3 regions of the Vibrio sp. R15-SG3-ISO1A genome follow, and region 2 is predicted to be linked to each of the others. Evidence: predicted binding sites of a transcription regulator. Region 2 holds the regulator's gene; each other region holds the start of a gene.
The links. Region 2 encodes PurR, which represses purine synthesis genes. Its sites were predicted from a motif close to TNANGNAAACGTTTNCNTNA; they were not measured.

Region 1 (4,287 bases), on a different contig from region 2:
ACCGCGGCTGTTAAACATCTCGTCTTCTATTAAAGACTCAGCTTGCTCTTCAAGGTCAAAGCGCCATTGTTCAAACAGTTCGATGGCGTGCTGACCCGAGGTAACGCTTTGCTGCGCATACGACTCCAGTACCGCTTGGCTCACCACACACTCAATCAAGGCACCCGCTTGCTGAGCAGGGAAGCAAACCGCAGCGCGCTCTTCATCCCAATGCTGTCGATCGGGAAACAAAATCGATTGATTCATCTTTTACCCTTGTAAATTTTTACGCAGCTCGCGTAGCACCTGCTTAGTGCCTGGGCGTAAACCTCGCCACAGCATAAAGCTTTCCGCCGCTTGGCCAACCAACATCCCTAAGCCATCATAGCTGACGGGCGCACCCGATTGTTCCGCCCAGGCATTAAAAGGCGTTTTACCTGCGCGGTAGACCATGTCATACACCACTTGGCAACCTTGAAAAATGCTCGGTGATACCGCTGGCAACTCACCACTCAATCCCGACGACGTAGAGTTAATAATGACATCAAAGCCAGTCTCAACCTCTTCCAGTGAGACGGCTTGCACCACACCAAACTCAGCGAAAAGCTCTGCCAACTGTGATGCTTTGGCTTTCGTGCGATTGGCGATCACTATTGAGTGCGGGTGCTGGTCGAGCAGCGGCTTGATCACGCCGCGCGCCGCGCCGCCTGCGCCAAGCAATAGTATTCTCGCCCCTTTCAGTACCACTTGCTGGGCAAGCAAATCTTGCACTAATCCTTCACCATCGGTGTTGTCACCAATGATGTCTCCATCATCTAACTTTTTTAAGGTATTAACGGCACCGGCCAATTGCGCTCGCTCAGTCAGGCGGGTCGCAAACTGAAACGCCTCTTCTTTAAACGGTGCGGTGATGTTGCACCCCTTACCACCTGCAGCAAAGAACTCCGCTACCGCCGTTTTGAATGTGCCGATCTCAGGCTGCTGCGTTTGATAGGTTAACGCTTGGTTGGTCTGGCGAGCAAATAAGGTATGGATAAAAGGCGATTTACTTTGGCTAATGGGATTGCCAAACACCACATAGCGGTCAAGAGGTTGTGTCATGTCCTTACCTACACAAAAATAAACGGGTCAACGGTCATTGACCCTATCACTATCCCGGCCAGGATCAAGCGCTATGCCGAGATAAACATGTTACCAATCACGCGGTTTGAGGAAATCGCGATACAAAACCGCTTCAGGGCTGTCTGGCTCAATCTGATAATTGTACTCCCAGCGAGCCAGTGGCGGCATCGACATCAAAATCGACTCGGTTCGGCCACCACTTTGCAAACCAAACAAGGTTCCTCGGTCATAGACGAGATTAAACTCCACATAGCGACCACGACGATAAAGCTGAAATTGACGCTCTCGGTCAGTGTAGGGCGTCTCTTTGCGGCGCTCAACAATCGGCAAATACGCCTGGGTATACCCTTCACCGACCGCTTTGATGTAATCAAAACACTTATCAAATGGCCACTCGTTGAGATCATCAAAAAATAGCCCACCGACGCCACGCGTTTCATCACGGTGCGGCAGGTAGAAGTAATCATCACACCATTTTTTGTGCTTGGCATACACATCATGACCAAAAGGTTCACACACCTCTTTCGCACTGCCATGCCAGAACTGAGCATCTTCTTCAAATGGGTAGAAGGGGGTCAAATCGAACCCGCCGCCAAACCACCATATCGGCGCCTCGCCCTCTTTTTCGGCAATAAAAAAGCGCACGTTGGCATGGGAGGTGGGCACATAAGGGTTATTCGGATGCATCACCAATGACACGCCCATGGCTTCAAAGCGTCGCCCGGCTAACTCTGGGCGATGGGCAGTCGCCGAAGCGGGCATCGCTTTGCCAGAGACATGAGAGAAGTTGACGCCGCCTTGCTCAAACACCGCGCCCGCTTTCATCACTCGGGTGCGACCACCGCCACCGAGCCGCTCTCCGGGTTCACGCTGCCACGCATCCTCAACAAACAGCGCTTGGCCGTCGGCCTGCTCAAGCTGCTGACAAATGGTATCTTGCAGTGCCAACAAAAACTGCTTCACCGCCTGCTTATCGATTTCTGACATTTTACTTCCTTGCAGGGTAGGCCCTGTTTCACCACGCAGTCACTGGCTGCGTCTTCTTGGGATGAGACTCAGTGTACAAAGAATCTGCGTCGAAGACTAATCACTGCGCGGTTCAAAGTGCGCGCAAACGTTTGCTTGCTAGGGAAAACGCCGTATAATGCGCACAAATTGGCGATGTGGTTGTACTGGGTTTACGACACATCCTGTTTTTCATTCCACACAAAAGGTTGAAGGAGTTTGAGATGAAAGTCGGTATCATCATGGGTTCAAAATCAGATTGGCCAACAATGAAGCTCGCCGCGGAAATGCTGGATAGATTTGGTGTTGAATACGAAACTAAAGTCGTCTCTGCGCACCGCACTCCTCAATTATTGGCAGACTACGCCAACAGCGCGAAAGAGCGCGGTCTGAAAGTGATCATTGCTGGCGCTGGCGGCGCTGCGCACCTGCCGGGCATGGCTGCGGCGTTCACAAGCTTACCTGTCTTGGGTGTTCCTGTTCAATCACGTGCCCTAAAAGGGATGGATTCGCTGCTTTCTATCGTGCAAATGCCAAAAGGCATCGCGGTCGGTACACTGGCGATCGGCGAAGCGGGCGCAGCGAATGCGGGTATTTTAGCCGCGCAAATCATCGGTACCCACGATGAGTCCGTGATGGAGAAGGTCGAAGCGTTTCGCCAAGAGCAAACTGAGACCGTCCTTGCCAACCCAAACCCAGCCGAGGACTAAATCATGCATGTGTTGGTGTTAGGTGCAGGCCAATTAGCACGAATGATGTCTCTTGCGGGCGCACCACTGAACATTGAGATCTCGGCGTACGATGTCGGCAGTGAAAACATTGTCCACCCTCTCACCCAACATGTGGTGGGCCACGGTCTTCGCAATGCCATTGAGCGTGCCGATGTGATCACAGCTGAGTTTGAACATATCCCACACGATATTTTGACCCTCTGCGAGCAAAGCGGGAAGTTTTACCCGTCAGCAGAAGCGATCAAAACCGGTGGCGATCGCCGTATTGAGAAGGCGCTATTAGACAAAGCGGGCGTTCGCAACGCCAACTACCATGTCATTGAGAGCCGGGAAGATTTTGATCGCGCGATCGAAAAAGTCGGCATTCCTATGGTGCTGAAAAGTGCCCTAGGTGGCTACGATGGTAAAGGCCAATGGCGATTGAAAGACGCCGCTCAAGCGGACAGCATTTGGCAAGAGATGGCACAATGCATCCAAGCCAGTGAGACACAAGCGATTGTGGCGGAAGAGTTTGTCCCGTTTGGCCGAGAAGTTTCCTTGGTGGGCGCACGAGCCAAAGACGGCTCAGTCGCTGTTTACCCTCTGGCTGAGAACGTCCACACCCAAGGGGTGCTAAGCCTATCGACCGCCATTTCTGCCCCGAAGCTGCAAGACCAAGCGCAGGCGATGTTTAGCGCTGTAGCCGAGAGTCTCAACTACGTGGGCGTGCTTGCCCTTGAGTTTTTCGATGTCGATGGCACCCTGCTCGTGAATGAGATTGCACCGCGCGTGCACAACTCCGGTCACTGGACGCAGCAAGGCGCAGAGACCTGTCAGTTTGAAAACCACCTAAGAGCTGTGTGTGGCTTACCACTTGGCAGCACCAAACTGGTTCGTGAAACGGCGATGATCAACATCCTTGGCGAAGACACACTGCCACAAGCGTTGCTGGCCATTGAAGGGTGCCATATCCATTGGTACGGCAAAGAGAAGCGTGCAGGACGCAAGATGGGTCACATCAATGTCTGCGGCGACTACAGTGGTGAGCTACAACGCAAGTTGTGTGAACTGGCCACCCTGCTCGACAGTGATGCCTTCCCTGCGGTGCATGAATTTGCACAAAACTTCGAATCGTAATCGGATCAAATGAGTGTCGGCTCTACGAACACTGGATTGAAAAAGGCGCTCATGGCGCCTTTTTTTGTCTTTGATGACCTTGTATTTGCGGAAACGCTCGGCCGCTCCGATATCGCCTTAAATCACTATATAGCCTTAAATAAGAGCTCGCCGAAGATTAAGACTGAATGGCCTGACAACGGCGAACCGCACACTGCAACTGTTGGCCTTTCGCGCTGTGCTTTTCCACCAGCAGTGGAAAGCCACACACTTGGCACTCACCACTGACGGGCGGCTGATTGACGGCAAACTTGCATTTCGGGTAGCGGTCACATGCATAAAACAGCTTACCATA
Region 2 (4,287 bases):
AACGTCCATTCAGCAAAGCGCACCACGCCCTCTTGCTGATCGCTGCCCGCGTTTTGCGCTCGCGCAGCCAGTGCGATGCGCCACAAGAGGTTCTTGACTCTGACGAGCAGTTCCCTAAGCTCAAATGGCTTGGTGACATAATCGTCCGCGCCCATTTCTAAACCAACAATCTTATCAATGCTGTCGGTACGCCCGGTCACCAAGATAATACCGATGTCCGATTGACTGCGTAGTTCACGCGTCAGCATCAAGCCATCTTCGCTGGGCAGATTAATATCCAGCATCACCAAATCGACCCGACTGCTGCTGAGTACATCGCGCATCTGCGCGCCATTCTCAGCTTGGCTCACCTGATACCCTTCGGTTTGAAAGTAGCCCGCCAATTTACGGCGAGTCACTTCATCATCTTCAACAACCAAAATGTGGTAGCTCATCGGCTCTACTCACTTATTCACACACTGATTCAATGGCTTTATTCTATTCATAATTAGTCACAACTCCATCTTTGTCCTCTTTGTGAAGCGAAAAGTTGGCGATTCATTGATGCAAAGCAAGCTTTGCCGCCCTGTTCACAAATTGCCATATTTGACCATTTCTTCTCATAATCAGGTTGACCGCTGTTCATTTTTATCCGTTAGACTTAACGGCATCTGATTCAGTTGAGAGCCCATCATGCCAGAGACACCTAACGCCCAGATTTCCGACCCTTTATCTCCCGCCGCGAAAGAGCAGCGCGCCTTTGATGAGCAACGCGCTGAGCTCTACTGGTGGTTTTCGAGCGTGTTTGCCAAAGAGCTCTCAGAGCAAGAGCTGGCCCAATATCATTCGGTGGACACACGTACCTTTCTGACGGGACTTGCACAAACCCCTGAGCTTAACGTCGCCGCAGACAGGCTCATCGATGCATTGAACCGATTGCAAGACAGGCCAGATGCTCAGTTGGAACTATCAGCCGACTATTGCGACCTGTTTTTAAAATCCGACCGAGACAGCGCGCTGCCTTACGCCTCTGTCTACTTAGATGAATCCGGACTGCTCAATGGTGAGCCTGCCAAACAGATGGACGCTTTACTTCAACAACACGGGGTCGCTGTGCATTCAGGGCTCAATGAGCCTTCTGATCATCTCGCCATAGAGCTGGATTTTTTGGGTAACCTGATTGTGCGCGGCGCTCATGCAGCAGAGCAGATGGCAGGCGACACGCATCTCGCCTACCAAGAGCAAGCCGATTTTATTGAGCAGCATCTACTCCCTTGGATTGAGAGGTTTGCCGAGCGCTGCCAGCGCCTCGACACATTCGGCTTCTATGCGGCGCTGTCGTCGCTATTGTGCGCGTTCATTCAATTGGATAAAGCCTACCTGCAAGGCGATAGCGATTAAGCCCATACAAAAGGTGTGGCGAGATCCCAAAGGCGGGTTTTTTATTTGCCCAAATCGACGTTGCGGACTACAATCCGGTCCGCAAACGATAAAACTAATAAATACAAACCGCTTTTTGAGGGCGGTTTTTGTGTTTCTGATACTTTCTGTCTACATACTCTAAACTTTGTATAGACTTTACTTTTATAGACTTAACTTTTCATAGAATAGTAGGCAGTCATCGACAGGACAAAACCATATGGCCACGATTAAAGACGTCGCTCGCTTAGCGGGTGTCTCGACCACCACTGTATCCCATGTGATCAACAAAACACGCTTTGTCGCTGAAGCCACGCAAGAAAAAGTGATGGAAGCGGTTCAAGAGTTGAACTATGCCCCAAGTGCCGTTGCACGCAGCCTGAAATGTAACTCGACACGCACAATAGGCATGCTGGTTACTCAATCGACCAACCTTTTCTTCTCGGAAGTGATCGACGGGGTTGAGAGCTACTGCTACCGTCAAGGCTACACCTTGATCTTGTGTAACACTGGCGGCATCTACGAGAAACAACGTGACTACATTCGCATGCTGGCGGAAAAGCGCGTCGATGGCATCTTAGTGATGTGTTCAGATTTGACCGAAGAGTTGAGCGAAATGCTTGACCGTCATAAAGACATCCCTAAGGTGGTGATGGATTGGGGCCCGGAAAGCTCACAAGCCGATAAAATCATCGACAACTCGGAAGAAGGCGGCTACCTCGCAACAAAATACCTGATTGATCACGGCCACAAGCGCATTGCTTGCTTGAGTGGGCATTTTGAAAAAGCGGCCTGCCAAGAGCGCATCCAAGGCTTTAAGCGCGCAATGAACGAGTCGGGTTTGAGCGTCAACGAAGATTGGATCTTAGAAGGTAACTTTGAGTGCGATACCGCCGTGCTTGCCGCGGACAAAATCGTCGCCATGGACGAAAAGCCAACCGCAGTATTCTGTTTCAACGATACGATGGCGCTCGGTTTGATGAGCCGTTTACAGCAAAAAGGCATTCGTATTCCAGAAGACATGTCGGTCATTGGTTATGACAACATTGAGCTAGCCGAGTACTTTTCACCACCGCTAACGACGGTTCACCAGCCGAAGCGCCGTGTGGGTAAAAACGCATTTGAGATTTTGCTCGAACGTATTAAAGACAAAGAGCATGAAAAACGTATTTTTGAAATGCACCCAGAAATCGTCGAGCGCGATACCGTGGCGACGGTGAAATAGACCAACGAACAAGTTCAGCACATCACATCGACTAGCCTAGCGAGAATACTTCTCATCCGCTGGGCTTTATTCTCTCGTTAACACCCGTCTATTTTATGAACCAAGATCACATTTAACCCATCAAAACGTGATGTTTAGCCCATAAATTATTTATGCTTATTATGTTCGACGAATGCCACGAACAGGGCAAACCATTTCGAAAGGATGGGACGCAAAGCTTCCGGCCTGTTGTAGCCACTCAACGATTTCAACGTTGATGACTGCTTGGTAGCGGGGTTGCCGATGGCAAATGTGCACTTCGTAATTCTTTATCAAAAGCAAAGAATACAATGAGTTAAACGTTGCGCGCGCATTATGCGCTCACACCGTGAGTAGGATTATTCTTTTATGAGCCAGAATGACACCCTACTGACACAAAACCTGCATATTTTTGCTAATCTCTCGGACCTGAATTTGGTGGCGTATTGTAATACACCGAGAATAACAGCATGGATAAACCAATTTTAAAAGACTCAATGCGATTGTTTGAACCATTGGGCAAGATCAAGTCTCGCTCAATGTTTGGTGGATTCGGAATCTTCGCTGATGACACCATGTTTGCCCTCGTGGTAAATGACAAACTTCACATACGCGCCGACGACTCGTTGGCCCAACAGTTTAATGCTCAGGGACTCGAGCCATACGTGTATAAAAAGCGTGGTTTCCCTGTGGTCACCAAATACTACGCCCTCGGTCATGACTGGGATCAGGATGTCACTCAGACTATTGCGATGGCAAACACTGCCCTAGAGGCGGCCAACAAAGACAAGCAGCGTCAAACCAACGCCAAACCAACGCGCCTGAAAGATCTGCCGAACTTGCGTCTAGCGACCGAGCGAATGCTCAAGAAAGCGGGTATCGACAGTGTCTCCCGTTTGGAGCAGACGGGCGCAGTGGAAGCGTATAAAGCGATTCGTTCCACGCACTCTACCGATGTCAGTATCGACCTGCTGTGGGCACTTGAGGGGGCAATTAAAGGCACGCACTGGTCTGTGGTCCCTCAAGCAAGACGCGACGAGCTCCTGAATCAGCTGCAAAGCTAGTCAGCGATAGCGTTCAGTAATTCCAATCCCCGTCTCAAGCCAGCCCAACACCGCTGGCTTGAGACGTTTTTAGCCGATGCTTTTCTAGCGTTTCCATTCCTTCGTCATAGAATTCAACGTATTCTTCCCTTTAGGGCGAAATTTTTTACTGGCTTTTTGGTTCATATCTAACAATGATCAATGATGATGTTTTCAAAGGGATCCATATGAACAAGAAACTGCTTTTAGGTATTGGTTTGCTCGCTCTGATTGTGTTTTTAGGCGCAAACTTTGGTCAATACCTGACACTTGATAACGCCAAAGCGCAGCAGCAAGCGCTGGCTGAAATCATTGACGCCCACTTTGCCCTCGCCGCGCTCAGTTACTTCTTCGCCTATGTCGCTATCACCGCCTTCTCGATCCCTGGAGCGGCCGTCGTCACCTTGCTTGGCGCTGCTCTGTTTGGCTTTTGGACCAGTTTATTGCTCGTCTCTTTTGCCAGTACTATAGGTGCCACCTTGGCGTTTTTAAGTAGCCGCTTTCTACTCAAAGAGTGGGTACAAAGCAAGTTTGGCGATAAGCTCGCGACAATTAATCAAGGGG
Region 3 (4,287 bases), on a different contig from region 2:
CGACATACTTGTACCAGAAGTCCGCAATACCCGCTTCGATAGCGATACGTGCTGTTACGTCAGCTGGCAGTACGGATTCACGGTATGCTGCATCTTGCTTATCGAACGCATCCGTCGATGGCATCGCCACCACGCGTACTTGCTTGCGTTCAGCAGTAAGCTGCGCTGCCGCTTCAACAGCCAGTTCCACTTCAGAACCGGTGGCGATAAGGATAAGCTCTGGCTTGCCCGCGCAATCTTTTAGGATGTAACCACCCTTAGCGATATTAGCCACTTGCTCAGCGTCACGCGCTTGCTGCGCGAGGTTTTGACGAGAGAAAATCAGAGACGTTGGGCCATCTTTACGCTCAATCGCCAATTTCCAAGCGACAGCGGATTCCACTTGGTCACATGGACGCCATGTGCTCATGTTTGGCGTTAGGCGAAGTGACGCCATTTGCTCAACGGGTTGGTGCGTTGGGCCATCTTCACCCAGACCAATCGAGTCATGCGTGTACACTTGGATGTTCTGAATTTTCATCAGCGCGGCCATACGCATCGCGTTACGAGCGTACTCCATAAACATCAAGAAGGTCGCACCGTAAGGGACAAAACCGCCATGCAGCGCAATACCATTCATGATGGCCGTCATACCGAACTCACGCACACCGTAGTGAATGTAGTTACCTGAGAAATCGTCTGCTTCCAGTGATTTTGAGCCCGACCACATGGTCAAGTTGGATGGCGCAAGGTCCGCCGAACCGCCCATAAACTCAGGCAGCATTTTACCGAACGCTTCAAGCGCATTTTGAGACGCTTTGCGCGAGGCAATGTTCGCTGGGTTGGCTTGCAGATCAGCAATGATTTGATTCGCTTTCTCTTCCCATTGCGCAGGAAGCTCACCGTTGAGACGACGTTTTAGCTCTGCCGCTTCAGATGGGTACGCTGCTGCGTAAGCCTCAAACTGAGCGTTCCACGCCGCTTCAGATGCTGCGCCTGCGGATTTCGCATCCCACTGCTCATATACGTCTGCTGGAATCTCAAACGCTGGGTGCTCCCAACCTAAGAACTCACGCGCAGCTTTGATTTCGTCTGCACCTAGTGGCGCGCCGTGACAATCGTGAGAGCCCGCTTTGTTTGGTGAACCAAAACCAATGATGGTCTTAGTACAAATTAGAGTAGGGCGAGGGTCCGCTTTCGCGGCAGTGATGGCGGCGTTGATCGCCTCAGCATCATGGCCATCGACAGCTGGAATAACGTGCCAACCGTATGCTTCAAAGCGTTTTGGTGTATCGTCAGAGAACCAACCTTCAACTTCACCATCAATCGAGATTCCGTTGTCATCCCAAAAAGCGATCAGCTTGCCAAGGCCCAGAGTGCCCGCTAGTGAACACGCTTCGTGAGAGATCCCTTCCATCAAACAGCCATCACCCATGAATACGTAGGTGAAGTGGTCGATGATGTCATGGCCTTCTTTATTGAACTGCGCCGCTAATGCTTTCTCTGCCAGCGCCATGCCCACTGCGTTAGTGATGCCCTGACCAAGAGGACCAGTGGTGGTTTCTACGCCCGGAGCATAACCATATTCTGGGTGGCCCGGCGTTTTTGAATGAAGCTGACGGAAGTTTTTCAGATCGTCAATAGACAGCTCGTAACCACTTAGGTGCAGCAAAGAGTAAATCAGCATTGAGCCGTGGCCGTTTGATAGCACGAAACGGTCGCGGTTTGCCCATTCTGGGTTCGCTGGGTTGTGGTTTAAGTGTGAACGCCAAAGAACTTCGGCGATATCCGCCATCCCCATCGGTGCGCCTGGGTGACCGGAATTAGCTTGTTGAACACCATCCATGCTAAGTGCACGAATTGCATTGGCCAAGTGTTTACGAGAAGACATGTCTGCTCCTGAATGCATTAAGCGAATTGATAACTAAGGTGGGCGATAATTCTCGCAGAGCATCTGCGCGGGTGCAATCGATTACTGTCTAATCAACGCCAGATCTACGATATTTATTGCAAATTTCTCGAAGACCGCCGTTTTCGTTACTGTTTGATGCAAACGATTGCTCTTTACCTCACGCGGCGGATTGAGAAAAATACGCGTTTTTACTCTACTTAAATCACAAAAATAACTTGTAATTCGAGCACGCAAAACTAGAATAGACGTCTAGATGTAAATACACCTACATAATTTAACATTATTTTTGTGCTGGGCGAGCAATGACGCCCATCCAACAGATTAAATGGAGCTCTCATGGCTAAGCACCTGTTTACTTCTGAATCCGTATCAGAAGGCCATCCAGATAAAATTGCAGACCAAATCTCAGATGCGGTTCTCGATGCGATCCTCGAGCAAGATCCAAAAGCTCGCGTAGCGTGTGAAACCTACGTCAAGACCGGTATGGTCATGGTCGGCGGTGAAATCACCACTTCTGCATGGGTAGACATCGAAGAGTTAACGCGCCAAACCGTACGTGAAATTGGCTACGTTCACTCTGACATGGGCTTTGACGCGGATTCGTGTGCAGTGCTAAACACCATCGGTAAACAGTCTCCAGACATCAACCAAGGTGTCGACAAAGCGGATCCAAAAGAGCAAGGTGCCGGTGACCAAGGCATCATGTTTGGTTACGCATGTAACGAGACTGAAGTCCTCATGCCTGCGCCTATCACTTACTCACACCGCCTAGTGCAAAAGCAAGCGGAAGTGCGTAAGAACGGCACGCTGCCATGGTTGCGTCCAGATGCAAAATCTCAGGTTACGTTCCAGTACAACGAAGGTAAGATCGTTGGTATCGATGCGGTCGTACTGTCAACTCAGCACTGTGACTCTATCTCAACGCCGGATCTGCGCGAAGCGGTAATGGAAGAGATCATCAAGCCAGTTCTACCGGCTGAGTGGCTCAACAAAGACACTAACTTCTTCATCAACCCAACCGGTCGTTTTGTTATCGGTGGCCCAATGGGCGACTGTGGTTTGACTGGTCGTAAGATCATCGTTGATACCTACGGCGGCGCAGCGCGTCACGGTGGTGGTGCATTCTCTGGTAAAGATCCATCGAAAGTAGACCGTAGTGCCGCTTACGCAGCACGCTACGTGGCGAAAAACATCGTCGCGGCGGGTATGGCAGATCGCTGTGAAATCCAATTGTCTTACGCAATCGGTGTTGCGGATCCAACGTCTATCATGGTGGAAACGTTCGGTACTGAGAAAGTCTCGCACGACATCATCATTGAGGCGGTACGTCAGTTCTTCGATCTACGTCCATACGGCCTGCAAGAGATGCTGAACCTACTTCAGCCAATCTACAAGAAGACCGCCGCTTACGGCCACTTCGGTCGTGAAGAGTTCCCTTGGGAAGAGACGGATAAAGCCGCAGAATTGCGTGACTTCGCAGGTCTCAAGTAATCACTGAGCCACACTATTTCAGGGCTTTTGGTTCGCCAAAAGCCCTTTCTTTTGCCTGCTATCTGGCCTCCTCGCTCGCTTTGCTCACCCCGACCTCGCATCTCCACCTGTTATTGAACAAAATTTAACCGTCCAGGTTGTAATTTACGCTATTGAGGTCAATAGTTAACAATATGTTAAATGAACGCATCTAAGGATGACGTCTTTACGTATAAAAACCGACGTGACTGCCATCCCCTCTGCGCCGAGTAACACGCGCAAAGCTGGTGTTCAGCTCACGGCATCAACATGAAACTGAGAGTTCACACCCTTTAACGTCAGCGTCTAGGAGCACATCAGCGAATCGGGTCAGTACTCTCTCGTGTTTACGAACGTCTTGCGTTTACGAACGTCTTGTGTTTACAAACACGTAACAACCCCTTTTCTCGGCCACCACCCAAAAGGCAAAGAAGAGGATGAGAATCGAGATTGATCAAGGAGGAGTTATGCCTCGTACGGTTAACCCACATGACTTCAAAGAGCAAAAACATAAGGAAGTCAGCGACCACGAATACGCGCGCACCATACCGTGTAATCAGGTCAGTATCTCTGCCCCATTTCATTGGCTCGCGCTCGGCTTGCACGACTTTGTTCGCATGCCGCTGATTAGCGCTTTCTACGGCTTGTGCTTTATGGCGGCGGCCATCGGCATTGTTCTCCTCGTCCAGTGGCAAGGCACACACCTTGTGGTGATGCCCAGTCTGGTCGTCTATATGCTCATTGGGCCTTTTTTAGCGCTCGGTTTGTATGACGCAAGCTGGGAGCGAGAGCGCGGACATAAACCCAGTTTGCTTCACTCGATGAAAGCCATCGGGCGCAACTCCACCTCACAATGGGCGTTTGCCGTGCTGCTTGCGGTGTGTATG

Region 1: a site for PurR is predicted at 2,208-2,227, ahead of purE (5-(carboxyamino)imidazole ribonucleotide mutase). Genes of this name have one in related genera too.
Region 3: a site for PurR is predicted at 2,025-2,044, ahead of metK (methionine adenosyltransferase). Genes of this name have one in related genera too.

Annotation. Positions count from the first base shown of each region.
Region 1 covers NZ_JCBDGH010000063.1:2,636-6,922, forward strand. Annotated here, with positions in the region: gene AC6R0L_RS09455 (DUF1488 family protein) at 1-246, opposite strand, end outside; gene aroE (shikimate dehydrogenase) at 250-1,080, opposite strand; gene hemF (oxygen-dependent coproporphyrinogen oxidase) at 1,171-2,088, opposite strand; gene purE (5-(carboxyamino)imidazole ribonucleotide mutase) at 2,331-2,816, shown strand; gene AC6R0L_RS09475 (5-(carboxyamino)imidazole ribonucleotide synthase) at 2,820-3,953, shown strand; gene AC6R0L_RS09480 (DNA topoisomerase family protein) at 4,111-4,287, opposite strand, start outside.
Region 2 covers NZ_JCBDGH010000066.1:42,523-46,809, forward strand. Annotated here, with positions in the region: gene torR (two-component system response regulator TorR) at 1-434, opposite strand, end outside; gene torD (molecular chaperone TorD) at 673-1,380, shown strand; gene purR (HTH-type transcriptional repressor PurR) at 1,619-2,623, shown strand; cyclic di-GMP riboswitch class I at 2,799-2,907, shown strand; gene AC6R0L_RS10480 (TfoX/Sxy family DNA transformation protein) at 3,112-3,705, shown strand; gene AC6R0L_RS10485 (TVP38/TMEM64 family protein) at 3,912-4,287, shown strand, end outside.
Region 3 covers NZ_JCBDGH010000076.1:7,927-12,213, forward strand. Annotated here, with positions in the region: gene tkt (transketolase) at 1-1,870, opposite strand, end outside; gene metK (methionine adenosyltransferase) at 2,228-3,382, shown strand; gene AC6R0L_RS12600 (DUF2189 domain-containing protein) at 3,868-4,287, shown strand, end outside.